Regions from separate parts of the Paenibacillus sp. FSL W8-1187 genome, predicted to be linked through region 2. Evidence: riboswitches for the same ligand, from Rfam matches in the RefSeq annotation. Region 2 holds a riboswitch; the other holds the start of a gene.
The links. A riboswitch is a leader RNA that binds a small molecule or an ion and turns the genes downstream of it on or off. The one in region 2 is predicted to bind cobalamin.
Positions count from the first base shown of each region.

Region 1: linked by a shared signal. The riboswitch ahead of NYE40_RS21050 (DUF4430 domain-containing protein) and the one ahead of NYE40_RS02855 (S-layer homology domain-containing protein) in region 2 are both predicted to bind cobalamin.

Region 1 is NZ_CP150181.1:4,851,199-4,866,350, forward strand. It holds gene NYE40_RS20995 (dihydrofolate reductase family protein) at 1-413, shown strand, start outside; gene NYE40_RS21000 (GNAT family N-acetyltransferase) at 492-1,043, shown strand; gene NYE40_RS21005 (LysR substrate-binding domain-containing protein) at 1,068-1,988, shown strand; gene NYE40_RS21010 (DUF6886 family protein) at 1,955-2,476, opposite strand; gene NYE40_RS21015 (GNAT family N-acetyltransferase) at 2,473-3,639, opposite strand; gene NYE40_RS21020 (alpha/beta hydrolase) at 3,636-4,304, opposite strand; gene NYE40_RS21025 (AAA family ATPase) at 4,372-4,962, opposite strand; gene NYE40_RS21030 (hypothetical protein) at 5,057-5,230, shown strand; gene NYE40_RS21035 (ECF transporter S component) at 5,446-6,075, opposite strand; gene NYE40_RS21040 (ATP-binding cassette domain-containing protein) at 6,161-8,080, opposite strand; gene NYE40_RS21045 (energy-coupling factor transporter transmembrane component T) at 8,053-8,940, opposite strand; gene NYE40_RS21050 (DUF4430 domain-containing protein) at 8,940-9,872, opposite strand; cobalamin riboswitch at 10,045-10,218, opposite strand; gene NYE40_RS21055 (carbohydrate-binding module family 20 domain-containing protein) at 10,381-12,522, opposite strand; gene NYE40_RS21060 (alpha-amylase family glycosyl hydrolase) at 12,902-14,332, opposite strand.
Region 2 is NZ_CP150181.1:645,062-660,213, forward strand. It holds gene NYE40_RS02835 (ABC transporter ATP-binding protein) at 1-867, shown strand, start outside; gene NYE40_RS02840 (ABC transporter permease subunit) at 864-1,769, shown strand; gene NYE40_RS02845 (hypothetical protein) at 1,943-2,515, shown strand; gene NYE40_RS02850 (LTA synthase family protein) at 3,616-5,907, opposite strand; gene NYE40_RS02855 (S-layer homology domain-containing protein) at 6,198-8,291, opposite strand; cobalamin riboswitch at 8,564-8,762, opposite strand; gene NYE40_RS02860 (hypothetical protein) at 8,771-9,226, opposite strand; gene NYE40_RS02865 (hypothetical protein) at 9,223-9,360, opposite strand; gene argS (arginine--tRNA ligase) at 9,459-11,393, opposite strand; gene NYE40_RS02875 (extracellular solute-binding protein) at 11,969-13,537, shown strand; gene NYE40_RS02880 (ABC transporter permease subunit) at 13,799-14,722, shown strand; gene NYE40_RS02885 (carbohydrate ABC transporter permease) at 14,738-15,152, shown strand, end outside.

The DNA of each region.
Region 1 (15,152 bases), 1.4 Mb from region 2:
GGAAAAGCTACGAGCTCTGGGGAGAGCATGCCCCGTCGGACGACGCGGCGCCGAGCGAGAAGGAGCTGTGGACGGCCGTCCACAGCAAGGAGAAGTACGTTTTTTCGACGAACCGGAACAAGGCCGCTCGCGGCGCCGTCTACATCCATGACTCCGTCGGCGAGAAGGTCGCCGAGCTCAAGCGGAAGCCGGGGAAAGACATCTGGCTGTACGGCGGAGCCGGCCTGATCGCCACGTTCATCGAGCAAGGGCTCGTGGACGAATACCGGCTGTCGGTCCATCCGGTCGCGCTCGGAGCAGGCAAGCCGCTGTTCACGGAGATGAAGCAGCGGCTGGAGCTGGAGCTGATCGAAGCGAAGACGTTCTCCTCCGGCGTCGTCCAGCTCATCTACCGCCGCCAGCCGGAGCAGTAGCCGCAAGAAAGGCCCGCCCGGGCGCGGCAGGAATCGACCGCGTGGAGTCGAATGCTACGGCGAGAGGACGGTGCGACGATGTACATCTGGCAAGGAAGCAAGGTTCGGCTGAGGCCGATCGAGCCGGAGGACTGGGAGCTTTTTCACGACAACGACCTGGATTCCGAAGGAGCGCGCGCGGCGGATGCGGTGTACTTCCCCCGCTCGGAGGAGGGCACTCGCCGCTGGGCGGAAAAGAAAGCCGAGGAGGAGCCGCAAGGCGACAACATCTCGCTCGCGGTCGAGACGCTGGAGGGCGAGCTCGTCGGCAGCCTGGACGCGCATCACTGCGAGCCGCGCGACGGCAGCTTCCGCTACGGCATCGCGCTGTTCCGACCGCATTGGCGCAGCGGCTACGCGACGGAGGCGGTGCGCCTGCTGCTCCGGTATTATTTTCACGAGCTCCGCTACGAAAAGGCGACCGCCCATGTGTACGCCTTCAACGAGGCGTCGATGCGCTTCCAGGAAGCGCTCGGCTTCCAGCTGGAGGCTCGGCTGCGCGAGCAGATCTTCACGAACGGCCGCCGGCACGACGAGCTCATCTACGGCATGCTGCGCCATGAGTTCGATGCGCGCTTCGGAGAGGCGTGAGCAAGCAAAGGGGGCTTCCATCGAATGAACCTGCACGCGCTGCGCCTGTTCCGCCATGTCGCCGATACCGGCAGCGTCACCCGCGCCTCCGAGCGGATGCGCATCAGCCAGCCGGCGATTACGTCGCAGATCCGCAAGCTCGAAGGCGAGCTCGGCGTCCGGCTGCTGGAGCCCGACGGACGCGGCATCCGGCTGACCGACGCCGGCCGGCAGGTCGACGAGCTGGCTCGGCGGCTGTTCGCCGTGGAGCAGCAGATCGAGCGGCTGGCGCACGGCTACGCTGAAGGCAGCCTGGGCCAGATCCGGCTCGCCGCCACCTATTTGCCGGCCAACTACTTGCTCCCGGCCTGGCTCGCCCGCTTCCGGCAGCGGTACGACGACGTCGAGCTGAGCGTGCGGACGACCAACTCGAGCGAGGCGATGCGGCTGCTGCTCGCCGTGGAGGTCGACCTGGCGCTGTACGGCGGCCTGCCCGAGGTCCATCCGGCGGACATCCGCTCGGAGGAGCTTTTTCGCGACGAGCTCTGGTTCGTCGTCTCTCCCGATCATCGCTACGCCGGCCGGACGGTGCCGCTGGAGCGGATGGTCGCCGAGCCGTTCGTGCAGCGCGAGCCGGGCAGCTCGACCCGCGAGCGGCTGCTGGCGCTGTGCCGGACGCACAGCGTGCCCGAGCCGACGATCTCGCTGCAGTTCAACGGCCTGCATGAGTCGATCCGCGCCGTCGCGGCCGGGTACGGGGCCAGCTTCGTCTCCTCGCTCGTCGTGCGCGACGCCGTGCGGCGAGGCGAGCTGAGCCGCGTCGAGGTCGAGGGCGTGCGGCTGCACAACAGCATCGCCCTCTGCACCCGGCGCGGCGAGCCGCTGCCTCCGGCGGCTGCCGCCTTGGCCGAGCTGATCCGCGGCAGCGGCATTCAAGGAGAAGGCGGCGAGGCGTTGCCGAACTGATGGATGCCGAAGCGCGTCACGGAGGAGCCGAGCAGCGCTTCGCGCAGCGGATGCAGGCTTGGCGTCAGGCGCAGCTCGATGCCGGAGGCGGCCAGCCTTTCCAGCAGTCCCGTCATCCGGGTCACGGAGGACGGGATTTTTTCCATGCGGGAAATGTAGTAGCCGGCAATCTCGTCGAACCGCTCGAAGCCGTCCGCCGGCAGCTCGTAGCGGTACAGCGCCGTCGTCTGGATGCGCTCCAGCCAGCCGGTCTCGACCGTCATGACCGCCGGCGCGGACGTGGCGCCGAAGAAGCGCCGCTCGTCCTCCGCCGCCATGTCCTCGCTCCTCCAGTAGACGATCCTCGGGCAGGCGCGCGGCACCCAGAACGTGAACTCGCGCTCCTCGTCGATCGCCCACACGACCGGCGGCAGCTCGGTCCGGTTCGCCTTCACCCGCGGGCGGAACGCGCCGATGCCGCTCTCCTCGCTGAAATGATAGAGCTTCATGGGCGGGGCTCCGGCTCGCCCTCGCCGTCGCTCCAGATCCGCTCCATTCCGGCGAAGCGGCCGTCCCGGAACGTCAGGCGGTACACGTCCGGCATCGACAGCGACTGCCAGGCGTCGAAGCCGAAGCTCGGATCATAATGAGCGAGCAGCGCCGCCATGATCCGGCCATGCGTGCCGAGGGCGATCGACTCGCCCGGATGCGCGCGCAGCAGGCTCGCTGCTGTTGCCGCGACGCTCCTTTGCGCCTCGCGCAGCGACTCGCCGCCCGGCAAAGCCAGCTCCGGCTGCTCGAACGAACGCCGCATCGCCTCCTGCACCTCCGCCCACGACAGCGCGGCGGACTCGTCCGCCATCGCCCGCTCCCGCAGCGGCTCCAGCTCGACGACGCCGATGCCGAGCGTCTCGGCCAGCGGCCGCACCGTCTGGAGCGCCCGTTCGTACGGACTGGAATAGACGGCCCGAATCGGCCTTGACCGCAGCCGATCCGCGACTCGCCGCGCCTCCGCCCGGCCGGCATCGGTCAAGCCGCGGCTGCGCTCCTCGCCATGGCGGTAGGCCGATTCCGCATGGCGGATGAGGTAGATGAATGTTTCCGCAGCCGGGTCCATGACCGTTTCCGCGGCCGGGTCCGCGGCCGGGGACGGATCGGGACTGGCGGTCGGCTTGAACGCGGAATCGCCCCCGATCGGCGCTTCGAGGCTCCGCTCCCATCTTTCCTCCGTCATCTCCCGACCGGACAGGAACGCCACCCGCTCCTCGACCCGCTCGAAGCCGAAGGAGGCATACAAGGATCGGGCTTGCACGAGCTCCGAATTCGTCCACAGCATGACGCTGCGATACCCCTGCTCCACGCCGAAACGAAGCGCCTCCTCCAGCAGCCGCCTTCCCTGCCCTGTGCCTCTCGCATCCGGATGAAGGAGAAAAAGGCCCAGCTGAGCGGTCGACTCGTCCGCTTTCTTGAGGCAGATCGACCCGAGATGGCGGTCTCCGGACTCCACAATCCATAACGCCTCCCGAGGATCGTCCCGGCCGACCAATCCGTTCACGCTGTCTTCGACGAACGCTCGGAACGAGTCGTCGTAGCCCCGCTCCCGTCCGTACAGCTCGGCGTGCAGCTCGACTACGGCCTGCGCATCGCCGCTTCTGTGCCTTCTCCGCCTCACGCTCGCTCCCCGCTTCCCGCCGCGCCTCGACGCAGCCATGACTCCATCCCGGCCAAGACCATGCGCAGCATGTCCAGCGACTGTCCGGCCTCGCCGGTCTCGAGCGCGTGGTCGGCTCCCTCGGGCTGCAGCAGCTCGATTCCTTCGGCCGCCTCGATGCGGCGCAGCTCTTCCGGGCCGAAGGCCGGATCGTTCGTGCCGGCTACGGCAAGTCCGCCATACTGCAGCATGAACGGGATCGTCTGGGCGAGCGGAGTGAGGAAGAGATGGCGGATTTCCTTTTCTTTGCCCTCCTCCTTCAGCGCCTCCAGCGTCAGGCCGGAGACGACGGTGCCGATGCTTTTGCCGATGAAGGCGAGGCGGTCATACCGCTCCAGCAGCGGCCGCAGCACCTCCGCGCAGTCGGCGCTCGCGGCTGCCGTCATTTCCTCGAATGATTTCGGCTCCCGGCGCGCCGCCTGGTAGCCGTATTCCAGGTTCAAGAGGTCGTAGCCCGCCTCCATCGCCGACTTCCCGGCATAATAAAGCACCGGCATGTCGCAGGAGTAGCCGCGGCCGGGAAACAGGACGGCCAACGAGCGGCTGCCTCCGCCTTCCTGCCGGACCAGGCGGCAGCGGATTTCCGTCCCGCAAGCGGACGGAGCGTGGATCCATTTCTTTTCCATGAAGATGCCCTCCTTTTCGTGGTGGTCACATGGAAGCCGGCATGGCGGCACCATCGCGGAATCATCGCTACTCCACCTTCGTTCTGGTGGAATTCGTCGGCCGCCTCCGCAGCTCCTCCTCCATCCACTCCAGCAGCACCGCCGCTCCCCGTCCGCCGGAAGCCGAGCCGTTCAGCACGAGATCGGCATGCCAGCGGGTCGGCTCGACATAGAGGTCGTGACGGTGACGGACGAGGTCGAGATACTCCCGGATGAGCTGCTCCTGGCTGTAGCGCCCGGGCTTGAACTTGGCCAGACGGCGGGCGAGCCGCTCGTCCGACGGACAGTCGACGAATACCCGCAGGTCGAATCGCTCCCGCAGCCGCTCGTCGTGAAAGGCGAGGAAGCCTTCTACGATGACGGCGTCCCTCTTCTCCAGCGCCTCGTCGAGACGGGCGGACACCGCTCCCCAGTCGACCGCCTCGGGCGTGTTGAAGTCTTCGTAGGCCGCATCGGAAAAAGGACCCTTGCCGAGCGGGCGGACCGGCTTGTAGAAGCGGTCCATTTGCAGGACCTCGAGGCTCCGGCCGGAGCCCGACAGCTGCTCCTGCAGCCAGCGGGCCAGCGTCGTCTTGCCGCTGCCGGTTCCTCCGGCGATGCCGATCGCAAGCGCTTTCACATTTTCTTTCCTCCTTCGTCCTATCGCTCGTCGTCTCCACATATGCTATACCAGCAAGTCCGCTTCCACAACTTGCCGAGAGGGGAAATGACGAATGCCGACCATCCTGCTTCAGCTCTCCTATCTGGTGCTGCTCGTCTGGGCCGTCTACAGCTTCGTCCAGGACTTGAAGATGTCCCGCAAGGATTGGCTGGTGCTGCTGCTTCATCTGGCCGTCGCGATCATCTCGCTGAACTGGCTGCTGGATTCGCTCGGGTATAAGCTCTAGCGCTGAGCCCATGCTTCGGCGGCTCGGCCGCGCCTGGAACGCCGAAAAACCGTTTCCCCGCCACTCGCGGCCGGAAACGGTTTTTTACGGTTGCGCTTGCGCTCGCGGCGGAAAAGCGATGCGCGCAGGGCGGCTCGTCCAGGGCCGTTTTCGGTCCTGATTAGGGGATTGATGCGGCATGCGGCCCAAGTCTGCAGCGTGCCTGCGGCCTGCCGCTACGGATCGAGCAGCCCGTATTTGCGCTTGGCGCGGCCAAGAATCCTCAGCCAGATGCCGGAGAACAGCATCAGGAAAAAGACGTTGCTGAGCGCATGCGCCAGGTCGAACGGAAAGCTCGCCGCATACGAGGCGGCGATCGCCGGCCAGCTCAGGTCGCCGATGAAGCCGAGCAGCCCCCACAGGTTCATGACCCAGCCGAACAGGAAGCCCCAGGCGAAGCCGAACGCCGCCCTGCCCCACGCGCTGCCCATGAGTCGGGTATGGCGCAGCAGCCCGGCGGTGAAGCCGATCATGCCCCAGCTGAACATCTGCCACGGCGTCCACGGGCCTTGGCCGAGGAACAGATTGGAGACGATCGCGGCGATCGCGCCGACGAGAAAGCCGGACTCGGCTCCGAACACGAGCGCCGCCATGATGACGATGAACGATACCGGCTGCACGCTCGGCAGCGCGACGAACGGGATGCGGCTCACCGCCGCGATCGCGCCGAGCATGGCGACGAGCAGCAGCTCCTCCGCCCGCAGCTTCCTCCGCTCGAAGCGGATGAAGAACGGCAGCATCGCCAGCGCGATCATCGCCAGGCTGAGCGGCAAATACAGCTCTCGCCGCCACATCGCCAGCCCCATGAGCGCCAGCGCGCCGAGCAGGCAGAGCGCGTAGACTCCGCCCATGCCGGAGCTGTGCAGCGACGAGCTTCTTTCCGCGGAGCGCTTAGGCATGGCCGAGATCCTTCAGCGTCAGCAGCTCCGGCAGCAGCTCTCCGGCGACGCGCCGGACCGACGTCGTGTAGTAGTAGTTGTCGCTCATGAACGCGCGCGTCGGCTGCAGTCCCGCCATGCGCCCGTCGAACAGCAGCCCGCAGCGGTCGGCATGGGCGGCGGCGAACTCGACGTCATGGCTGACCATGAGCAGCGTCGTGCCGCGCTCCCGGATGCGGCCGAGCAGACCGGCGAGACGATGCTTGGACTCGGGATCGAGCCCTTTGGTCGGCTCGTCGAGCAGCAGCAGCTCAGGCTCGCCAAGCAGCACGAGCAGCAGCGCCAGCTTCTGCTGCTGGCCGCCGCTGATGTCGTACGGATGCCGGCCGCGCAGCCCTTCCAGCTCCAGCAGCGCTTCCAGCTCCGCCAGCGGCGAGGCGGCCTCCTCCAGCCCGAGCCGGCGCAGCCGGTCCTCGAGCTGGGCGCCGACCGTATCGCGGGTGAAATAAAGCAGCGGATTTTGCGCGACGTAGCCGATGCGGCGGCGCAAGGAGGCCGCGCCGCGGGACGGCTCGCGCCCCGCCAAGGCGCTGGCGTCCGGCGAGCCGGGGCCGCGTGCAGCGTCCGCGTCGGCGCCGGCAGCCCCGCCGCTTCGCCCTGCCGGACGCGCGTCTGGCGCGGCCAGGCCGCGCTGCGGCGGCTCGCCGGAGCCTTTGCGGAGCCGCAGCAGGCTGCGCAGCGAGCTGCCGGCGGAGAGCGGCTCGCCGCCGAGCAGGATGCGGCCGCGCTGCGGCTCGAGCGCGCCGGCGATGCATTTGAGCAGCGTCGACTTGCCGGCGCCGTTGCTGCCGAACAATGCCATCCACTCGCCGCGCCGCACCTGCAGCGACAGCCGCGAGAGCACGAGCGGCTCGTCCTTGGCGTAGGCGAAGACGAGGTCGCGGCATTCCAGCAGCGGAGGCTCGTCGGGAGCAGCGGAGGCTGAGTCCCCGCTCGGGGCGGCCCCCGCCGAAGCGGCGGCGCCGGCGCGCTCGGCCGCCATCGCCGCCGGCCCGCCGCCTCGACCGCGGCCGAGCTCCGGCCCGAGGCGCTCCAGCGCATCGCGCAGCCAGGCGCGGCCCTCGCGCACGGTCAGCGGCACTCGCTCCGCCGACGGCGCCAGCGGCTCCGCGCCGAGGCAAAGCCGCGCCGCCGACGGCAGCACGCGAGCCGACTCGGCGCGGCCTTCGCGCCAGATCGCCAGCGCCGCCTCGCGCGGCGGCGCGTCGACCGCGACGCGGCCCTCGCGCAGCAGCACGACGCGACTCGCCAGCGGAAACAGATCCTCGTACCGGTGCTCGGAGATGACGACCGTCAAACCGAGCTCCTCGTTCAGCCGGGCGATCAGCCCGATGAACTCGCGCGCGGCGACGGGATCGAGCTGCGCCGTCGGCTCGTCGAGCAGCAGCACGCGCGGGCGCAGCGTCATGACCGACGCCAGGCTGAGCAGCTGCTTTTGCCCGCCCGACAGCTCGCCGACATCCCGATGCAGCCAGCTCTCGATGCCGAAAAACGGCACGAGCTCCGCCAGCCGCCGCTGGATCGCCGCCGCCGGGTAGCCGAGGTTCTCCATCGCGAACGTCAGCTCCTGCCACGCCGTGCTCATGACGATCCCGCTGTCCGGATCCTGGAACACCAGGCCGATCTCCTCGGCGGAGCGGCGCTCGTCCAGCGCCTCCAGCGGCTCGCCGGCGTAGCGGATGGCGCCCGTCCGCTCGCCCGCCGGCGCGGCCTCGCGCTTGAGCTGGCGCAGCAGCGTCGTCTTGCCCGAGCCCGACGGCCCGCAGAGCAGCACGAACTCGCCTTCCCCGATGGAAAGGCGCACGTCCTCCAGCCTCGGCTCCGCCGAGCCGGCGTAGCGGAAGCTTACATCTTCGATCTGATAAGACGCCAATGCAGCCTCTCCTTTCCGTTCATGAGGACGGGCAGCGCCAGAAAGAGCAGATAGCAGCCCAGATGCACCCAGCCGAGCGGCGTCTCCTGCAGCGGCTCGAGCCGCGGGTACGCCTCATAGGCATGGACGCCCGACGCGCGTCCGATGATGATGTTGCAGCCGAGCAGCAGCAGCACCCATAGGAACGCCCAGTCCCGGCCGTCCAGCCGCGAGACGTCGGCGCTGCTGCGCGGGCCGATGCCGTAGCCGCGGGCGCGCATCGACAGCGCGGTCTGCAGCGCCTCCTCGAGCGACCAGGCGACGAGCGCATGCAGCGTCTCCATCCCCTCGCGCAGGTAGCGGCGGCGGCCCATGCCCTCCGGCAGGTCGCCCAGCGCCCGCTGCACGGACCGGATCTCTCCGAGCCGGCGCGTCAGCAGCGGCACGAAGCGCATCGACACCGTCACCGCGAACGCCGTCTGCGGAGCGACCGGCGCGAGCAGGCGCAGCAGACGCCCGGAGTCCAGCACGAGGTTGAACGCCGTGAAGACGAGCAGCAGGCTCAGCAGCGCCGCCGCCGACAGTCCGCCGTACGCGATCGCCTCCAGCGTCACCGGACGGTCGCGCAGATAGAACAGGATCGTCTCACCGCGGCTGGAGAACAGCGGATTGGCGACGGCGGCGAGCAGCGCGATCAGCAGATACGCGGGCAGGCTCCGGCGCAGCCTGCGGCCGCCGTCCAGCGACAGGTTCAGCAGCAGCGCCGCCGCCAGCGTCGCCGCGAGCAGCACCGGGTGCCTCAGCAGCATGCAGCAGAGCAGCAGCAGCGCGAAGTAGGCGAAAGAGACGCGCGGATGCAGGCTGGCGAAGCCGAAAACCATCAGCCGCCGCCCTGCTGGGCGCTCGGCGCGCCGAGATCGTCGCCGTAGTCGAGCGTGTACCGCCACTCGATGACGTCGCCCGGCTCCACCTTCACCGCGCCGGCGCTCTTGCTCGGGAACTCGCCGCCAACGCTGTACAGCCAGCCGCTGCCCGGTCCTTCATCGAACTGGTACACGTTGCCGATGCCGCTCACGTACGCCCCCGCCCCTTCGCCGCTGTACTCCATCTGCACCTTCGCCGCGCGCGTCGCCCTCTTGAGCACGTCCAGCACGGTGTCGCCCTTCTCGACCGCGATCGCCTGCTTGGACAAGATCGCGCCCGTCTCCGCCGGGCCCGTCACGCTCAAAGACACCGTGTCCGCCCGAGACGGCTTCGCCGCCGGGCTGGCCGCAGCCGAGCCGCCGCCCGGCTTGGCGCCTGAGGGCGGCGGCGCCGTCCTCGCCGGCGCGGCGGACGGCGACGCCCCCGCCGCTGGCGGCGCTGCCGGCGAGGCGGCCGGCCGCGGAGACGTTGCCGCGCTGCCCGCAGGCGCTGGCGGCGAGGCTCCGCCGCTGCCGCCTGCCGCCGGCGTCGCGGACGGCTGCGCCGTGCCCGTGCCGCCGCCCGTCGGCGGCTCCGCCGCTCCGGCGGACGGCTGCGGCCCCGCCGAGCCGCCAGCGCCCGGCTCGGCGCTCGCCGCCGGCTGCGCGCTGCCGCCGTCCGGGCTCGCCGCCGTGCCGGCCTCGCCGCCGGCTCCCGCATCCGGCGGCTGGCGCTCCGCCGCGACCCCGCCGTCCGGCTCCGCCTGCTGCCGCTCGGCCAGCCGGCCTCCGCCGTCTCCGCTGCCGGCCGCGCCGGCATACAGCCAGGCCGTGCCGGCCACGACGAGCACGGCGGCGAGCGCGCCGAGGGCTTTGCGCTTTCGTTTCAACCACTCGCTGAAGCTGTGCATCCCATGCATCTCCCTGCCGCCGGACGCGGACGTCCGGAAAATAAAAAGCATCCTCCCGCCGCTGGCGGAAAGATGCCGAAAAAGCTGCCTCATGGCCGGCTTCGCGGATGGAAGCGGACGCGCGGCGGCCGGCATCCTCCCATCCTCGTGGGCAAGACCGGTCTTGCGCCGGCGGGCAGGTCTCCTGGCTTCGCTTCATCGCGGGACCGCCCTCCTTCCCGCTCTCCTCTCTCGGATCGCAGTGGAGCGGGCGGCCGCTCGGCGCTACAGTGGCGGGACCGCGCCGAACTCGCATCGGCTTCCCTATTAAGCTTCCGGAAGGTGGATCGGCTCCGGCAAGCGCCCGTCGGCTGATCGCTCGGCCCCGGCGCTGCCGGAGCCGCTCGCGACTCTAATCAGCCTCCATTGTAGCAGATCGCGGCCAAAAAGATAATGAAAGGATGCCGCACGCCCCAGCCCTGCCAGACGTTTTTTTTGCACATGCTTAACCTTCAGCGGCATTCATGGTTCACGGCCGAAAGGAAAACGTGACGTTCGGATTGGACGCGCTCACCGTATAGATCCGGTTCGATCCGCTTTCCCAGACGACAGCGCCCGATCCGTCCTTTTTGATCTCCTTGAACTCGATGTTCGCCCCGGCCGGCAGCTTCGCCGTGACGGTCCAGGTCGGATAGGCCGCCGCCGAGCCGGGTCCGACCGCCTTCGCGGGGTCCCAGCCGCCCAGCTCGGCGATGCTGCCGGCGATGAACACGTTCTGGCCCATGACCGTCGCGGCGTTCTGAATCGTAAATGTCACCTGCACCAGCCCCTGCTCCGGCTTCGCCGCGCTGACCGCGCCGTCCTTGATCCACGCTTCTCTCCCGGAGACGGCATAGCCCGGCTGCTGCGCCGCCGGCTGCTGAGCGCCGTTGGAGCTGAAGATGACCTTGGCCTGGCTCCAGGAAGGGAGCGCGTAGCGGTACCAGCCGTCTCCCTCGTCCGTCATCGCCGTTCCCGGCCAGGCCGGACCGGTGCGGACCGGGCTGACGCTGTCGTCATAATAATAAACGCTCGGCGTTCCCCATCCGGATGGCTTGTAGAAGTGCACGACGATGCCCGCGGCCGGCGTCGGCGTCGGCACCGGCGTGGCGCTCGGCGTCGGGCTCGGCGCCGCAGTCGGATTCGGCGTCGCGCTCGGACTCGGCGTCGCGGATGGCGCGGCCGTCGGACTCGGGCTTGGCGCCGCGTCCTGATACAGGACGGCGATCTTGCCGCCGCCGAGGGTGCCGGTGATGCGGCCGCTGGACACCGTGAAGCTGCCGCCGCCGGAAGCGCGGTTCGCATAGGTGCCGCTCGCCAGATTCGTCGGCGAGTCGATCCGGATCTCTCCGCCGAGATTGACGATGACGACGCCCTTCGCGCCCCGCTCCACCAGCATCGTCTGGCTGCCCTGCGTGCGCAGGTACTCGCCCTGGCCGGCCATCGCGTTGTGGAACTTGTTCACCGCCGCCACGTCGCCGTCGCGCCAGAGGCCGCGTCCCGGCTGGCCGAGCGGGCTGCCGAACTTGCCGCTGCCGGCCGGGCGGTCGAAGAACAGCGACGTTGTCTGCGCCCGCGCCGCGATCAGCGCCCAGCCCATCTTCAGCTGATAGTCGGTCATGCCGGTCGATTCGCCGCTGTCGTTGGCATAGGTGTCATGCGACTCGACCCACGTCACCAGCTTGGACGGGTTCACGCTGCCGGCCTGGAACGGCTGGGCGAGCGCCACGTTCGGACTGCCGCCGAAGCCGACTGCCCGCCGCACCTCATGTCCATAGCTCGAAGCCGTCAGGCTCATGTAGTCCGCATAGCCGGCAAAATTGTCCGCCCCGCCCTGCAGCACCTCGCCGTAGACGAACAGCTCCTGCCGGCTGCTCAGCGAGCCGAGCACTCGCGGCCAGAAGTTCGAGCCTCCCGGATCGCCGGGCAGCTCGATATGCTTGGCGGCATCGAAGCGGAATCCGTCCGCGCCGAGCGCCACGGCATCGTTCAGGAACGCGATCACCTTGTCCTGCAGCCCTTGGCTGCCGGTATTCAGGTCCGGCAGGCCGATGCCCCATTGCGTCACCTGCCAGCGGTCGTTCCAGTTGTCGACGCCGCGCGCCTCATGCCAATACGAGGTGTTGTTCCGGATATCCGGATCGACGTTCGTCGCCGGCGTGTACGTCAGGCTGCCGCCGCCGGCATTGCCCGTATGGTTGGCGACGACGTCGACGATGATGTCGATGCCGTACTTCTCCGCCTCCGCGCACAGCTGGCGGAACTGCTCGCGATTGCCGAGCTGGGCGTTGCCGATCGCGAAGTTCGTCGGCTGGTACAGCACCCACCACTGGCTGCCTTCCTTGAGCGGCTCCTTGTTTCCCTGGATCGGCGACGTCTGGATCGACTTGAAGCCCGCGGCCGCGATCGCCGGGAGCTGCGCCTTGATGTTGTCGAACGACCAGTTCCAGGCATGGAAAATGACGCCGTCCTTGGCGTCCGCCGGCAAGCCGTACTCCTGTGCCGCCGCAGCAGCCGTCCCGGCGGCGAGTCCAGAGGGACTTCCCGGCGCGAGCCCCGCTCCGGCGATCGTCTGGAGCAGCAGCGCTCCGGCCAGGGCGATTCCCCAGCGGGATCTAAGCTTGTTGAACATCAACCATTCTCCTTTGCATTCTGAAATGAGGCAGCGGCATGCGCCGCCTTTATTGGAAAACGCTTTCATAAAAGGAAAGCCATGCGCCTTCCCCCTTCCCGAGCCCCTCCTTCCATCCGGATTGTCGCGCTTCGAGGCTCGACGCCCCCTTTATGCAAGCGCTTGCACTTAGATGTCCCCCTCATTATGCAAACCTTTGCATAATCTGTCAAGCCGGACTAAAGTCCCTCCTTCTCCGCTTGCCGAACGCGGCCCGCAGGAGGATCGTCGTCCTGAAAAAAAAGCGTTCGACCGGCTCCGCAGAGCCGGTCGAACGCTTGCCGGGATTCGTATCGGGAGCGGGGCTCCCGCTGCGCGCCTGCCGTCGACGCCGGCGGCGCTAGCGCTGCAGCACCGCGATCGCGCCGGGCGCGAGGCTGCCGGCCAGCTTGCCGTTCGTGACGAGGAACGTGCCGCCGGCGGAAGCATGGCTGTCGTAGCTGCCGGACGGCAGCGCGGTGTCCGCCTCCACCTGGGCGGCCGATGCGCCGGCGTTGAGCAGCACGGCTCCCTTTTCCCCGCGCTCGATCAGCAGCACGTCCGGTCCGAGCGCCTGCAGCCGCTCGCCCTCGCCCACCATCGCGTTGTGGAACCGGTTCAGCGCCGCGATGTCGGGATCCCGCCACAGCTCGCCGCCCGGCTCGCCGATGCGTGCCGCGAACTTGCCTCCGCCCGCCGGGCGGTTGAAGAACAGCGGATTCGAGCCGGCGCGCGAAGCGACGATCGCCCAGCCGAGCTTCAGTTGCTCGTCGGTCATCGCGGTCGATTCCTCGCTGTCGTTGGCGTAGGTGTCATGGGATTCGACCCAGGTCACGAGCTTCGCCGGATCGACCTGGCTCGCCTTGAAGTCCTCCGCCAGCGATACGTCCGGCGTCCCGCCGAAGCCGACCGCATGGCGCACCGACTCCCCGTAGCGCGAAGCGGTCAGATGCAGGAATTCCGCATAAGACGGGTAGCGGTCCGCGCCGCCCTGCAGCACCTCGCCGTAGAGGAACAGCCTTTCCTTATCGTCCAGCGCGCCGAGCACCCGCGGCCAGAAATTCGACGGCGTCCGGTCGTCCGGCAGCTCGATATGCTTCGCCGCATCGAAGCGGAATCCGTCCGCGCCAAGGGCGACCGCATCGTTCAGGAACGCGATCACCTTGTCCTGCAGCGCCTCGTTGGCGGTGTTGAGATCCGGCAAGCCGATGCCCCACTGCGTCACCTGGCCGCGAGCGTTCCAATCGAGCACCCCCTTGGCCTCATGCCAGAAGTCCGGGTTCGCGAGCAGCTCCGGGTCGACGTTCTTGGCCGGCCGATGCGCCAGCTCGCCGCCGCCGGCGTTGCCCATATGGTTGGCGACGACGTCGACGATGATGCTGATGCCGTGCTTCTCGGCCTCCTCGCACAGCTGCTGGAACTGCTCCCGCGTCCCGAGCTGCGAGTTGCCGATGCCGAAGCCGGTCGGCTGGTACAGGATCCACCACTGGCTGCCGTTCGTCAAAGGCTCCTTGTTCGGCTGCACCGGCGATGTCTGCACCGACTTGAAGCCTGCCTCGGCAAGCTCCGGCAGCTTCTCCCGGATCGCGTCGAACGACCAGTTCCAGGCGTGGAACATGACGCCGTCCTCCGTCTTTTCCGGCAGCCCTCCGCTCGCATCCGCGTCGTCGCCGACCCTCCCGCTCATGAAGCCGGCGTAGGTGACGCTCAGCAGGACCAGCAGCAGGATGCCGCCGACTAGCGCGTAGGCCCAGCGGGGAACTTTCTTCTCTTGTTCTTGGTTTTCGTTCATTGCGGTTCGAATCGTCCCTTCTGACCCCTGTCTGAACTCTCACCTGACAGCATATCCAATTGCGCCTCCCGATGGCAAGGCGGCCGCCGCCCCGCGGCAACACTTCCGCCGCTGCCGGCAGGCGGCTAGCGGCGCGGTTGCGGCCGGCTCGCGGGGAGCCGCGCCGGAGCGGCAGCGGCACGGCGGGCGAGCCGGAGCGCCAGCGGCAGGCTTGCGGGAAGCCGCGCCGGAGCGGGTGCGGCACGGCGGGCGAGCCGGAGCGCCAGCGGCAGGCTTGCGGGGAGCCGCGCCGGAGCGGGTGCGGCACGGCGGGCCGGCGCGCCAGCGGCCGTGACTGCAGCCGTAAGCGGCTAGCGGCGATTCGTCGGCCGGCTGGTGCTGCCACGGCGCGGTTGCGCAAACGTTTTCTCATACCTTCTCATTATGCTGAGCTGGCCGCTAGTCTGTCAACCGGCGATGTGCCTCGACTTCCGCACATGGACCGTCACGGACGGATGTTGCCCCTGTCGGCGCAGCAGTCACGCTAGCTCGCTCCTTAACGGCAAAAATGGCGTTAGGAAGCTCCGCAGTCGCGCTAGCTCGCTTCTTAACGGCAAAAACGTCGTTAGGGAGCTCCGCAGTCGCGCTAGCTCGCTCCTTAACGGCAAAAATGGCGTTAGGGAGCTCCGCAGTCACGCTAGCTCGCTCCTTAGTGGTAACTTCAAGCAATCGAAGTGCCCCGACTACCGCCGTGCAATCGAAAGGAGCAGGCTCTCGATCAGGGTAACGTCCGGCAACCTACAGACATGCTTTCCTTCTAGTGCCCTATGATTCCGCGGTA
Region 2 (15,152 bases):
CGGGAAGGGGAAGCCTTTGGCTTCCTCGGCCCGAACGGCGCGGGCAAGAGCACCTGCGTCAAGATGCTCGTCGGCCTGATCTTCCCTACGGAAGGTCGGGCTTCGCTGTTTGGACAGGAGGCGGGCACGGTCGAGGCGAGGCGGCTCATCGGCTACTTGCCGGAGCTGTACCGCTACCAGGAGTGGCTCACCGGAGACGAGGTCGTGCGGCTGCACGCCAAGCTGGCCGGACTCGGCCGCGAGGAGGCGAATCGGCGCGTGCCGGAGCTGCTGGAGCGGGTCGGCATCGGCCTGCGCTCGCGCGACCGGGTCAAAGGCTACTCCAAAGGCATGCAGCAGCGGCTCGGCCTCGCCTGCGCGCTTGTCGCCGATCCGCGCATCCTGTTCCTGGACGAGCCGTCCTCGGCGATGGACCCGATCGGGCGCAGCGAGGTGCGGCAGCTGCTGCATGAGCTCAAGGGCCAGGGCAAGACGATTTTCCTCAACTCGCATCTGATGGAGGACGTCGAGGCGCTGTGCGACCGGGTCGCGCTGCTGAACAACGGCCGCATCCTGCAGCAGGGACGCGTCGAGGACGTGCTGCTGCAGCGGCCGCTCTGGCGGCTGCGGATCGGCGGCTACGCGCCGCCGCTGCTCGACTGGCTGCGCGCGGAGACGGGGATCGCGGTGCGCGAGGCCGAGGCGGCCGCGGACGGCTCGGCCGTGCTGGAGGCGGAGCTGGCGGACGAGGAGCAGGCGGGCTGGCTGCACAGCCTGCTGATCGGCCAAGGCGCGACGCTGTACGAGAGCGCGCGGGTGCGCACCAAGCTGGAGGAGTGGTTCGTCACCGAGCTGTCCGGCAAGAGCCATAGGGGGGAGAAGGCATGAGCATCATCTGGAGCATGACCTGGAAGGAGCTCATCCGCAAGCGCGTCGTCCTGCTGACCGGCATGATGACGGCGGTCTTCCTGATCGCCTACTGGTTCATCGCGTCGACGATCGGCGGCGAGATCGGCCAGTTCGGCCTGAGCGAGAACGACCCGATGTACGTCATCGAGCGGTTCACCCGCGGCATGATGATCCTCAGCCTCGGCTTTTTCTTCGGCACGTTCGTCGTCGCGTTCCTGGCGATCTTCAGCAGCTCGTCCGTCATCTCGGGCGAGGCCGAGCTCGGCGTGCTGCAGGCGCTCATGCCGCGGCCGCTGCCGCGCTGGAAATGGTACGCCGGCCGCTGGCTCGGCTATGTCAGCTTCGGCATGCTGTACGCGCTCGCGCTGTTCGCGGCGATCCTCGGCATCGCGGCCATTCATGCAGGGGTGCCTCGGGACGTCGGCTCGCTGTTTTTCGCCTACCTGCTGTTCGCCTCCGTCGTGCCGCTGCTCGTGACGGTCTCGATGCTCGGCTCGACGTTCCTGTCCGGCATCGGCAACGGCGTGCTCATGACGATGCTGTACGGCGGCGGCTGGCTGGGCGGCATGATCGAAAAGGTCGCCTCGCAGTTCGCGTCCCTCCAGCCGGGGCGGGCGGGGGACGGCATCGGCGACTCGCTGAGCACGATCTCCGGCCTGCTGTCGCTGGCGATGCCGGCCGACGGCCTGCAGCGGATGATGCTGGACCGGCTGTTCAATCTGTCCGGCGTCCAGGAGCTGATCGGACTGAGGGTCGACGACCTGTTCCTCATGCTGGGCGTCGGCTCGGCGCCGACGCCGGCTTTCCTCGGCTATGCGGCCGTCTATGCGGCCGTCGCGTTCGCGATCGGCATCCTTCGGTTTCAGCGCAAGGATCTGTAGGGTACTAGAGGGGAAAGGAGCTTGTCCGGACCGAAATGATTCCTTGTTCCCAGTCGATTCCAACGAAGGGCCTGCAACCCTCCTGGACCGGGCTTCGTTTAAGAGGGAAAGGAACATGGGCAGGCGATTCGTAGACGGCATCCAGATGACGCGGAGAAAGGAGGCGGCGGCGCATGCGGACGGGAGCGGCGAGATGGATCGGCTTGTGCATCATGGCGGCGGGGCTGCTGCTTGGCGCGGCGGGCTGGTATTTCAATGAGAGCGAGCCCGGCAACGTGGCCGATGCGGCCGCCGGCCAGCCGAATGCGCTGCCTGTCGTCGCGAGCGGCGACGAGGAGCTGCTGCAGCGGCTCGGCATCCGGCTGGAGCGTCCGGACAGCGATGCGCTGCCGCCCGGGCCCCGGGGCTTGAGCCAGGTCGGCGAGGCCGCCGCGAGGCGGAATGCCGAGCGGTCGTATCCATGGCTCGCCGACAGCGCCGACTCCGTCGGCTGCGCGCTGCGGCTCATGACGAGCCGCGACTTCCGCAGCTTCTCTCCGGAGGCGCTGGCCGCCAACCCGCATCTGCGCGAGGCGGGGCAGCTCAGCCGCACGCCCGTCTACATCGTGACGTTCCGCGGCGTGCGGGCGCCGAGCGGCATCCAGGGCCCTCCCGGCGGCACGGGCGGAGGCGGCTCGCTGAGCGAGGCCAACGTCGTCGTCGACGCCTTTACCGGCGTGCCGCTGCTTAGCTATAGCTACAGATGAACAAAGGGCTGTGCGCTCTCGCCGATGGATCGGCGCGAGCGCACAGCCCTTTTGTGTTGCGGCGGGATGGCTAGCGGGGGAGTCGGCGGAGGATGGTCCGATGGAGTTGAAGTTACGCGGAAAAACCGAGCAGCTCTGCTCAAGCCGGTGCCCCAACGCCGGAGTTGCGCGGAGAACCCGAGTAACTCGACTCGAACCGATGCCCCAACGCCGGAGTTGCGCGGAGAACCCGAGTAACTCTGCTCAAGCCGGTGCCCCAACGCCGGAGTTACGCGGAAAAATCGAGTAACTCTGCTCGAGCCAGTGCCCTAACGCCGGAGTTGCGCGGAAAACCCGAGCATCTCCGCTCGAACCGATGCCCCAACGCCGGAGTTGCGCGGAAAAATCGAGTAACTCTGCTCTAACCGATAACCCAACGCCGGAGTTACGCGGAAAAACCGAGCATCTCCGCTCGAACCAATGCCCCAACGCCGGAGTTGCGCGGAAAATCCGAGTAACTCGACTCGAACCGATGCCCCAATGCCGGAGTTGCGCGGAAAATCCGAGTAACTCTGCTCGAGCCAGTGCCCTAACGCCGGAGTTGCGCGGAAAACCCGAGTAACTCTGCTTGGCGAGGCGGGAGGCCGAGAACGAGCTGCAAGCCGAAAAAATCGGGTTGCAGGTGCTGCGAGAGGCTGGGAACGAACTGTAAGCCGAAAAAATCGGGTTGCAGGCTCTGCGAGAGGCCGAGAAAGAGCTGCAAGCCGAAAAAGTCGGGTTGCAGGCGCTGTGGGAGGCCGAGAACGAGCTGCAAGCCGAAAAAATCGGGTTGCAGAGGCTGCGAGAGGCCGAGAAAGAGCTGTAAGCCGAAAAAGTCGGGTTACAGGTGCTGCGCGAGGCCGAGAACGAGCTGTAAGCCGAAAAAATCGGGGTGCAGGTGCTGCGCGAGGCCGGGAACGAGCTGTAAGCCGAAAAAATCGGGTTGCAGGCGCTGTGGGAGGCGGACAACGAGCTGCAAACCGAAAAAATCGGGTTGAGCTCATGGCGCAGCCGAGCCGGGGCACGCAAAGAAGCCTGCTCTCCTATTGGAAAGCAGGCTGCATGATTCGAGGTTGGATCGGTCAGTCCGCATTCGCGGAAGAATCCGTCGCCGCTCCGTTGACGGGAGCGGGATCGCCCTCCGTCGTCGGCAGCGAGCGCACGTAGCTGTCCGACATGCGGAGCAGCTTGAGCGCGCGGTCGAACTGCTCCTGCGTGGCGGTCGCCGGTCCGCCGTCGCTGCGGTCGTCGGCGCTGCCGCCGAGGCTGCCTTCGCCTCCGGCCGCGCCGGAAGGCTCGCCGGGGCCGCCCGGCGCTGCGCTCGCAGCAGGCGAAGGCGCTTCGGCCGCTGCCTTTTGCCCCGCGCCGGAGCCGCCCGCCGGCGCTGCCGCCGATCCCGGCGCCGCGCTCGCGCCAGGCCCGGCCTGCCCGCTGCCTGCGGCAACGCCCGTGCCGGCGCCCGGCTCGCCGGAGCCGGCATTCACCGCCGTTGCTGCGTCGCCGGCCCCGGCAGTGCCTGCCGCATCTCCGCCCTCGGCCCCGCTTGCTGCCGCTCCAGCGCCGCCATCCGCGCCAGCGGCCAGCCAACCGGCAGCCGCCTCCGCCGACGGCAGCTCGATGCGGCTGCCGTCGCCGAAGCCGGTGCCCGGGATGAAGATCTCCCGGTCATTGATGAACGAGCCTGACGGCAGGTAGTACCGCTCCGGCAGCAGGTTGGCCCGCTCGTTCAGCAGATCCTGGCCGAAATGCAGCTGGCCGTCCAGCGACAGCCCCGCCAGGTTGGCGATCGTCGGCATGATGTCGCTCTGCCCGCCGATGCCCGTCTCGACCGCCGGCGCGAGCGCGCCCGGCGCGGTGACGATGAGCGGGATGTTCAGCATCTGCGACGAGTCGTACTTCCGGCCGTCGAGCTCCTCGAGCAGCCGCAGATCCTCTTCCGTCAGCGAGTAGATGGGCAGGCCCATATGGTCGCCGTAGAGGACGAGCAGGCTGTTTTCCCACAGCCCTTCGTCCTTCAGCTCCTGGATCAGCTGCCCGAGCGCGTAGTCGGTGTAGTTCTGCGCCCGCAGGTAGTCGCCGACGAAGCTGTCGTCGTACCGCTCCGGCAGGTCGAGCTTCACCTTGCGCTCCGGGATGTTGTACGGATGATGCGACGACATCGAGATGAGCATCGAATAGAACGGCTTGCCCGTCTCCTCGCGCACCTTGGCCAGCTCCTGCACGCTCTTGCGGTAAAGCACCTCGTCCGAGGCGCCGAACGCGACGACGTCCTCGTCGCCGAAAAACTCCGTATCGTAATACCGGTCGAAGCCGAGCGCCCGGTACAGCTCGCTGCGGTTCCAGAACGAGACGTCGTTCGTATGGAACGTCATCGTCTCGTACCCTTCGCGCTCCAGCAGCTTGGGCAGCGAGGGCAGCGAGCGGCCGGAGTATGCTTGCGTCGCCGGCACGCGCAGCGGCACGTACAGCGACGTATTCGTCAGAAACTCGGCGTCGGACGTATTGCCGGAGCCTGCCTGCTGATAGAAGCGCGGGAAGTAGACGCTCTCGCGGATGAGGGAGTTCAGGTTCGGCGTAATCTCCTTGCCGTCCACGCTTTTGCCGATGACGAAATTCTGCAGCGCCTCGAGCTGCACGACGATGATGTTGCGCCCCTTGGCCGCTCCGAACGAAGCCGGCTCCGCCGCCGGCTGCGGCAGCCCCTTGAGCCGGTCGATCTCCGCCTGCGTCACCGACGAGACGGGTACGAAGCTCTCGTTGCCGCCGGTCGCGATCAGGAACAGCTCGTAGTTGACGATGCCCATGCGCTCGGTCTGCACGAGCTCGTTGGCGATGCCGCGATGCGGCCAGATGAGCGCGAGGCAGGCCGCGGCCGCCAGCACGAAGCCGGGCAGCGCGAGCCACCAGCCGATGAAGCGGCGGTTCGCCGCCCGCTGCCAGCCGCGGCGCAGCCGCTTGCTGAAGCCGAGCAGCAGCCATGACAGCACGATGTCGACGAAGATGAGCATGAAGTACGGATGCAGCAGCTGGAAGACGCTGCCTTTCACCTCCGTGACCTGTCCGGCCTGGCTGAGCGCGTGGTAGGTGACGATGATGCCGAAGTACTTGTAGTACATGATGACGGCGAAATAAATCGCGGTGAACAGCAGGTTCACGATCAGATAAGCCATGAGCTTGCGCCTGCGGGCGAGCAGCTCGATTAGGAAAAAGGCGGCCCAGACGGTCGGAAGCCCCGTCATCAGCGTCAGCCACGGATGCTCGAGGCCGTAGATGACGTAGGCGGCAAGGTACATTTTGAAGACGAGGGCGACGGTGAACAGCACGAACGGACTGAGCCAGAAGCGCTTGGCGCGGCTCGGTTGCTCTTCGAACACGGGTACGGGTACTCTCCTTCCGGAACGGCCGGGGCACAGCGGATTGCAGGGCCGATCAATAAAAAAAGCTCCCTTCATTGTAAAGCCCGCCAAGGGCATTTACAAACGAAGGGAGCTGCGGAGCAGCGCCGCGGGCCGATGGAGCGCAAGCCGAGGCGGCAACGGTCCGGGCGCGAGCCGATAGAGCGCGGGCCGCGGTCGAAGCGAGCCGCGCCCGGACGCAAGCCGATGCGGCAACGGCATGGACGCAAGCCGTAGCGTCCAGCTCGGCTCGCGCTCCGGCCTTGCGTTTATTTCAGCGACTCGTACGCGTTGACGATTGCGACGGCGGCCATCTCGCGGCTGACCTGCGCCTTGGGCTGAAAGCTGCCGGCGGAGTCGCCGACCATCAGCCCGCTGGCGTGGACGGCGGCGATGGAGCCTCTCGCGTAGGCGGATGCCGCAGCGAGGTCGCGGATCGAGCCGTCGCCGGCTGCGGTCGCGTCCAGCTTGAGGACGCGGGCGAGGATGACCGCCATGTCTTGGCGGGTCACCGGCGCGTCCGGCTGGAATTTGCCGTCGCCCGTGCCGGAGACGATGCCTTGCGCGGCGGCGGCGCGGACGGCGCCTTCGTACCAGCTGCCGGCCTTCACGTCGGAGAAGGAAGGAGCTGCGGCGTCAAAGCCGGCATCGAGGCCGAGCAGACGTACGGCCAGCGCCGCGAACTGGGCGCGGGTGAGCCTGTCCTTCGGCGAGAACGTCGGAGCCTCGCCCGTGCCGGTGCCGCTGAGCAGGCCGGAGGCGTAGCCGTCTTTGACCGACTTCAGCGCCCAAGGGGCGATTTTCTTCTCGTCGGCGAACTTGATCTTGGTGGAGCCGACCGTCAGCGGGACGGCATGCTTGAGCACGCTCGGCGCCTTGGACGGGCTGTAGCCGGTGACCGTCAGCTCGTAGCTGCCCGCCGGCAGCGCCGGGAACGAGGCGTTGCCGTAAGCGTCCGTCGTAACGGTGACGGAGCCGGCCGAGACGGCGACGCCGACCGCCGGAGTGACGGTGAACGCATTGGCCGTGTAGTCCCACTCCTGCTGGCTCACCTGAACGGCGAACGGCTCGTCGTCGCGCGGCTGGCGCGGCTCGGCCGCGATGCGGGAGATCAGCTTGGTGCCGTCGCCATAGAACACGACGAGGCGGTCGCCGGCGCTGAGCTTGAAGTCGCCCATGCCGACGGAAGGATTGATCCAGGCGCCGCGGCGCTCGACGGCGTACATCCAGCCGTCGTAGCCGCCGAACGTGCCGCCGGCGATGCCGCCGATGGCGTCGACGTATTTACCGAACGACATCTCCTTGACGACGACGTCCAGCTTCTTGGCCGCGCCGACCTGAGTCAGCGCGTCGAGCGCGTAGACGGCGCGCGTCACGCCGGAGCCGATCGTCGAGCTCGGGCCTTCCACGCGGACCGAGACGGAAGCGGCCGGCTTGCTGTACAGGCGGCCGGTGCCGGCCTTGAACTTCTCATAGGCGACGAGCGCCTGCACGGACTGGTAGGCGCCGTAGGCGTTGGGAGCGAGCGGCAGCGCATGCGAGAAGCTGCCGTCGGCGCCCCGGAACGTGAGCAGCTTGTCGATCAGGCTCGCGCCGTCGCGGGTGAAGTCGGCTCCGGCCGGATCGTAGCCGATGGAGGCGAGGCCGATGACGATCTGCGCGACGCTCTCGCTGCTCGACTCGCCGTAGCTCGTGAAGCCGCCGTCCTTGTCCTGCTGGGACTTGATCCAGGCGACGGCGCGCTCGCCGGCCTGCTTGACCTCCGGCTGGCCGACGTACGGAGCGAGCGCGGTCAGCGCGGCGCCGGTCAGGTCGGGGCTGCCGGCCTTCTCGCCTGCGAAGGCGTAGCTGCCGTCGGCGGCTTGGGCCTTGAGCAGCTCGGCGACGAGCTTGTCGCGGGACCACTTGGCGCCTGCCGGCACTTCGTACTCGCCGTAATCGAGCGCGAGCAGCGCGTAGATCGGGCCGTTGATGCCTTGGCTGAGCATGCGGTCGCTGCTTGTGATGCGCTCGATCAGGTCGATGCCGCCATAAGCGGTCGCGTCCTGGCCGGCGGCGGTGACGGCGAGCGCGGTGCGCTCGAAGTCGGTGACGTTGCGGAACGCAGGCGCGTCCTTGCGCACGGCGTCGGACAGCTTGGACAGATACGACGCCGGCAGCTCGTAGCCGGCCTGGGAGGCGGCGATGGCGTCCCAGTCGGAGCGGATGCCGCTCGAGAGCAGCGCGTCTCCGGCTTGGCGGAGGACGGCGGACGTGTCCGCAGCCGCCGAGGCGGTACCGGCCGGTACGGCCGGCACGATCAGGGCGACGGCCAGCAGAGCGGCCAGTACGGCGCGGTTGAACAGGGCTTTCACCAGCAACACCTTCTTTCTACCTATTAAAATCAAATCGGCTGCAGGGCAGGGGCGGGGAGGCTGCGCAGCGACAGCGGACCCGGAAAACAAAAAAGCCGCCTCAAAAGGGCGGCGAAAAGACGAAATCCCGACGCTCCCTCGGACGGGAGCGCCGCCAGCGGCCAAAGCCATGCGGTCCAGACGCCTAGGCCGATCGAGTCGGACCCCAGCCGGAACGCAGGCGAAGCCAAAAGCGGCGCCCGAGAAGGAGCGCTGCAGAAGTCCTCCACCCCCCGAAAGGACTTCTGCGAGGTCGTACGGGCAGGTCTCCTGGCTGGAGCGCCATCGCGTCCCCGCGCCTTCCCGTCCGAACGGACAGTGGCGTCATGCGGGGCTGCGGCGCTCGTACAGTGGCGGGACCGCGCCGGATTGGAACCGGACTTCCCTATTAAGCCTGGCCGGATGAAGGCCGACCGAGGCACCCGTACAACCGTAGTCAAAATCGAATCCTATCTATCATAAGACGGAGGGAATACTTTGTCCATAGAAGGAATCGGGGCCTCGGGCTCCCCGAGGGCTGGGCGGACCAGTCGGCTGGAAATCCACGCCTCGCAGTCCTCGAGCTCCATCTGCCACTCGCTGCACAGCAGCGCCGCCTCGACGAGCTCATCCTCGTCAAGGCGCAGCTCCTGGCCGTTGAGCAGCAGGAACGTCATCATCGTATGGATGGCGAGCGCGGCGTTGCCGTCGCGGAACGCCCTCGCGCGCGCCAGCCCATGCCAGTAAAGCGCGGCCTGGCGGATGAGCGAGGAGCGGTCGCCTCCTCCGGAGAAGCCTTCCAGCAGGGGACGGTCGACGAGCTGGAGCAGGAAGCCCGGATTGCGGAAGCCCGGGCTGACGTCGAAGCGGTCCTGGTGCATCATGTGGATCGCCAGCAGCTGCGGGACGGTGAGCTGCTCCGTCATGACCGCTCCGAGATGCGGCGGAAGGCGCGCCGGTGCAGCAGCAGCAGCTGGCGGGCCAGCAGCAGGACGGGATCCTCCTTGTGCTCGGGGGTAGGGGTGACGCTCGCGATCGGAGGATGCTTGGGCTCGCTCATCGGAATCAGCCTTTCTTCGGAAGATAGGTACACTTGTTCGTGAATCCAAGTTTACCATCCCTATCCAGATGAAGCAAGGGTTAAATTGGACTTATTTGTTAAATTCGTGACGGGGCCGATAAGCCGAGCAGTCCGAGTCCGTGGCTCAGCACGGCGGCGCAGGCGGCCGTCAGCCGCAGCTTGGCGGCCGTCTCCCCGCCGCCGTCCGCGCCGAGGATGCGGCCGCTGTTGTAGAAGCGGTTGAACGCCTTGGCGAGCTCCAGCAGGTAGCGGGCGAGGACGGACGGCTCATGCTCGCGCAGCGCGCCGCGGATCGCCTCGCCGTAAGCGTCGAGCTTGAGCAGGCAGGCGCGCGCGGCGGGCGAGCCGAGAGCCTCCAGCCCGGAAGCATCCCCGGGCTCGGCGCCGCTGCCCGTGCCCGCGCCAGCCTCCGCGCCCGGCGCCGCCGTCCCTGCGCCGGAGCCGGCCGCAGCTGCGTCCGCGCCAGCCGGAACTCCGTCCGCGCCAGCCGGAACTCCGTCCGCGCCAGCCGGAACTCCGTCCGCGCCAGCCGGAACTGCGCCCGTGCCGGCCTCCGCCGCGCGGCGCAGCAGGCTGCAGGCGCGGGCGTAGGTGTATTGCACATAAGGGCCGGTCTCGCCGTCGAGGCTCACCATCTCCTCGAGGCTGAAGTCGATCTCCAGCATGCGGCGGCTGCGCAGATCCCCGAACACGATCGCGCCGATGCCGACCGCCTCGGCGACCGCCTCCTTGTCCGGCAGGTCCGGCGTCTTGGCCTCGATGACGGCGAGCGCCCGGCGGACGGCCTCGTCCAGCACCTCGTCCAGGAAGACGACCTTGCCGCGGCGAGTGGACATCTTGCGGCCTTCCATGCGCATCAGGCCGAACGGCACATGGACCTTCTCCACCTGCTCCCAGGTCGGATCGAGCTTCTCCAGCACGGCGAACACCTGGCGGAAATGCAGCGTCTGCTCGGCGCCGACGACATAGAGCAGCTTGTCGCCGCCCATCGCCTCGCGGCGGTACAGCGCCGTCGCCAGATCGCGCGTGCCGTAGATCGTCGAGCCGTCCGACTTGAACACGAGGCAGGGCGGCATCCCCTGCTCGTCGAGGCGCACGACGAGCGCGCCGTCGCTTTCCTCCAGCAGCCCGGCCTCCCGCAGCCGCTGCGCCGCCGCCTCCATCTTGTCGTTGTAGAAGCTCTCTCCGAGCAGATGGTCGAACTCGACGCCGAGGCGGCCGTAGATGCGCTGGAATTCCTTGAGGCTCTCGCGGATGAAAAACGCCCACAGCTCCCGCGCCTCGGCGTCGCCCTGCTCGAGCCGCAGGAACCAGGCGCGGCCTTCGTCCACGAGCGCGGGATCGCGCTCGGCCTCCTCATGGAAGCGGACATACAGGCGCAGGCTCTCGCCGATCGGATCGGCCTCGATCGCCTCGCGCGAGCCCCAGCGCTTCGTCGCGGCGATCAGCTTGCCGAACTGCGTGCCCCAGTCGCCGAGATGGTTGACCGTCTGCACGTCCCAGCCGGCCGTGCGGTGCAGGTTGGCCAGCGCGCGGCCGATGACGGTCGAGCGCAGATGGCCGACGCTCATCGGCTTGGCGATGTTGGGCGACGAATAGTCGATGACGACGCGCTTGCCCGCGCCGTCCTCCAGCCGGCCGAGCGCCGGCGACTCGGCCTGGCGCAGCAGCGCCTCGATCCAGCCGCGGCCAGCGGCGCGCAGGTTGAGGAAGCCTCCGGCCGCTTCGGCACGCCAGCGGATCGGAGGAGCCGGATCGGCCTCGCCGCCGGCAGCCTCCGCTGCGGGCGCTTCCTCCTGGCCGTTCACCTGGGCGGCCAGCTCGGAGGCGATCGCCGCAGGCGCGCGGCGGAGCGTCTTGGCCAAGGCGAAGCAGGGGAGAGACAGGTCGCCGAGCGTCTCGTCCGGCGGGCATTCCAGGCGGGCGGCGAGCTCGGCTTCGCCGACCCCGGTCAGCGGAGCGAGCAGGGCGGCCGCCGCTTGCTTGAGCAGGGTTGCAGCTGGCATGGTCATAGCAGGGTTCCTCCTTTGGCGATGGAACGGGCGAGCGGGGGCGGAAACGGCAAAAAGCCCCCGTCTCAAAAAGAGACGGAGGCTCGGTCCGCGGTGCCACTCTTGTCGCCGGGCGCGCAGCGGCCGCATCCGCATCGGGGCGGAAGGAAGCCGGCTGCAGCGCGCGGCTGCTCGTCAGGGTATCGGCCAGTCCGGGCGCGCCTACGCATCCGCGCGGAGCGGACTTCGGGCGCCAGCTCGCGGGTCCGTTTCCGCCGGCCTGCCGCTGCCGGTTCCCACCCTCCCGGCTCTCTGCTCGCGGCTGCGGCCGGGTACTTGCCCGTTCATCGCATGCGTGATGTGAATTTTCCCAAGTATAGCGGATGAACATCGGCAAGACAAGAGGTCCGAAAGGAAACATCCCTCTTTTGTTCATGAATCCCGCAATCGTTCACTGGCCTGCCGCCGCTCCTGAACCTACAATGACAACGAACCCTGGCTTGGCTGCCGGATGACGGGAGCGCCAGGAAGGACTAAAATGAAGGGGGGTTCCAGGCTCAGGGAACCGAGCCGAACCCGCAGAGGAGGGAATTCCGATGAGGCGCAGTCGAATGAGCGCGGCCGCGGTCGCGGTCGCGATGGCCGTCTTCCTTGTCGCCGCTTGCAGCAACAATAATTCCGCCCGCCCCGGCGATGCCGACGGCAAAAGCAGCTCGATCTTGACCAGCCGCACGGAAGGCCGGTCCGGCCCGGTCGTGCTTCAGTTCTATATGCTCGGCAACGCTCCCAAGGACCTGCCGATAATCGAGGAACGAATCAACGAGATGGCGCTGGAGGACTTGAACGTCGCGGTCAAATTCCATTATACGACCTGGACCGAATGGGACCAGAAGTACAAGCTGCTGCTCTCGACCGGCAGGGCGGTCGATCTGATCTTCACCTCGGACTGGGCCTTCTATCAGCAGTACGCTCATCAAGGAGCCTTCATGGCGCTCGACGAGCTGCTGCCGCTGGCCGCTCCGAAGCTGCAGGCTTTCGTGCCGAAAGAGATGTGGGACGCGGTGCGGATCGACGGCCGCATCTATACGGTGCCGTCGACCTACAAGGAGTACGTCACGGGCGGCTTCATCTGGCGCGAGGATCTGCGGCGCAAGCACGGGCTGCCGACGCCGGTCGACGTGCCGAGCTTCGAGGCCTATCTCGAGGGGATCAGGCAGCATGAGCCCGGCATTCAGCCGGCCGCGTTCGGCTCGCTCGTCGATGCCTCCATCCAGCATGCCTACCTGGAGGTCGAGCGGAAGGCGGTCGGGCCGATGCCGTACGGCTTGTACGCCCCGTATGACAAGCCGGATGAAATCGGGGCGTACTGGGGAACGCCCAGCCATCTGCAAGACTTGAAAAAATACAAGAGCTGGGCCGATAAAGGCTATCTCTCCAAAAACGTGCTGAACGACCCGGTCCCCATGCAGGATCAGATCGCAAGCGGGGCGGCGGCGGCGCTGCTCAGCGACAATCCGACGCGCTACAACGCGATGCTGAGCCAGATGCAGGCGCAGCATCCGGACTGGGATCTCGGCTACACGCCGTTCGGCCGGTCGACCGGGTACGCGACGCCCGTCCATCCGATGCACAACGGATTCGCTATCGCGGCGGGCAGCGAGCATCCGGAAGAGGCGCTCGCCTTTTATGAGAAGCTCGTGACGGACGAGCGGTACAACCGGCTGACGCAATACGGAATCGAAGGCGTCCATTATGAGGTGAAGGACGGCTTCTACCACGCGCTGGACAAGAGCGGATTCGAACGCGAGGGCATGATCGGCTGGGCTTGGCGGAACCCGGACTACATGCTGTTCGAGCCCAGCTATGAACGCGTGCAGCGGATCTTCAACGAGCTGGACGGGATCCAGAAGCCGGACCTCTATACGAGGTTCGTGGAGGACTACACCGGCTATCAGGCCGAGCGCGCGGCGCTGGAGCAGGTCGTGAAGCAATACCTGTACCCGCTGCTGGCGGGCCAGATCGAGGATGTCCAGGAGGGGCTGGCGATCTTCATGGCAAACGCGAACGAAGCCGGGCTCCCCAAAATCCAGCAATCCTATGTGAAGCAATGGAAGGATTATCTTGCGAACGGCATCGTCTCCGATCGAGGCGCGAAGCCGCAGTAAGCCTGATCGTCGATCCCCAAAGCCTGCGATTCGAGCGAATCGCAGGCTTTTTTCTGTCGTTTGGCCGGGAGCGCCGGCCGGACGGGAGGGCAAATGCGGCCATTCTTCATAAATGCCGCTATCGTTCACGTTCCAAACCGCTCGTTTTTCCAGAATTGCACGATCTTTTCACTACTCGTTCACCCTGCCTTCTCCTATAGTGGGACCAGGAGAGAGACCTGCCAGCCAAATAAAAAATAAACGAGGAGGGAGTCCAAAACCATGCTCAAGAAAAGAGGAATCCTGCATGAGCTCTACACGAACAAAATTTTGTTCCTCATGCTGCTGCCGACGCTAATTTACTTCTTGATCAACAACTACTTGCCGATGATCGGCATCTACTACGCCTTCGTGCAGTTCGATTTCAATACGAGCCTGTTCAAGATGGATTTCGTCGGACTCAAAAACTTCGAGTTCCTATGGAAATCAGGCAAGCTGGTCGAGCTGACCTTCAACACGATCGGCTACAATATCGTCTTCATCTTTCTCGGGAACGTGCTCTCGATCTTCGTCGCGATCTTGCTGAACGACATCAGGGGAAAGTGGTTCAAGAAGATCTCGCAGTCGATCCTGTTCCTGCCTTACTTCGTCTCCTTCGTCATCCTGAGCGTCATCGTCTTCAATCTGTTCAACTATGAGCAAGGCGTGCTGAACACGGTGCTGCAGCAGCTCGGCAGCGACCCGGTCGACGTGTACAGCAAGCCGAAGCTATGGATCTTCTTCATCATCCTGTTCTACCTGTGGAAAAACTTCGGCTACAGCATGGTCATCTACCTCGCGTCGATCACGGGCATCAGCGAGGACTACTACGAGGCGGCCAAGATCGACGGCGCCAACGCCTTCCAGCGCGCCTGGCATATTACGGTGCCGATGCTGAAAAACACGTTCGTCATCCTGCTGCTGTTCGCCCTCGGCAGCATCATGAAGGGCCAGTTCGACCTCTTCTACCAAATGATCGGCAACAACGGCCTGCTGTTCAGCACGACGGACATCATCGACACGTACGTCTACCGCTCGCTGCGCGTGACGTTCGACATGGGCATGGCGACCGCGGCCGGCGTCTACCAATCGCTGTTCGGCTTCACGCTCATCATGATCGTCAACGCGATCATTCGGAAAGTCAACAAAGACTACGCGCTGTTCTAGAAGGAGGGGATCCGCTTGAAAATCAAAGAAGACAGCTCGACCCGATGGTTTCGGCTGATCGCATATGTCGTCGTCCTTGCAGGATGCGTCTTGTGCCTGCTGCCCTTCCTGCTCATCTTGTCCGCCTCGTTGTCGAGCAACGCGTCCATTTTGAACGAAGGGTACAGCCTCATTCCGAAGGAATTCTCGCTGGAGGGCTACCGAATCATCTTCGAGGTTCCGGACGACGTGCTGCGGGCTTACGGCGTCACGACGCTCGTCACCGCAGTCGGCACGCTGATCGGCCTGCTGCTCATGACGATGGCGGGCTACGTCCTGCAGCGGAAGGATTTCAAGTACCGGAACGTGTTCGCGTTTTTCATCTACTTCACCACGCTGTTCGGCGGCGGGCTCGTTCCTTACTACATGCTGATCACGAACTACCTGCAGT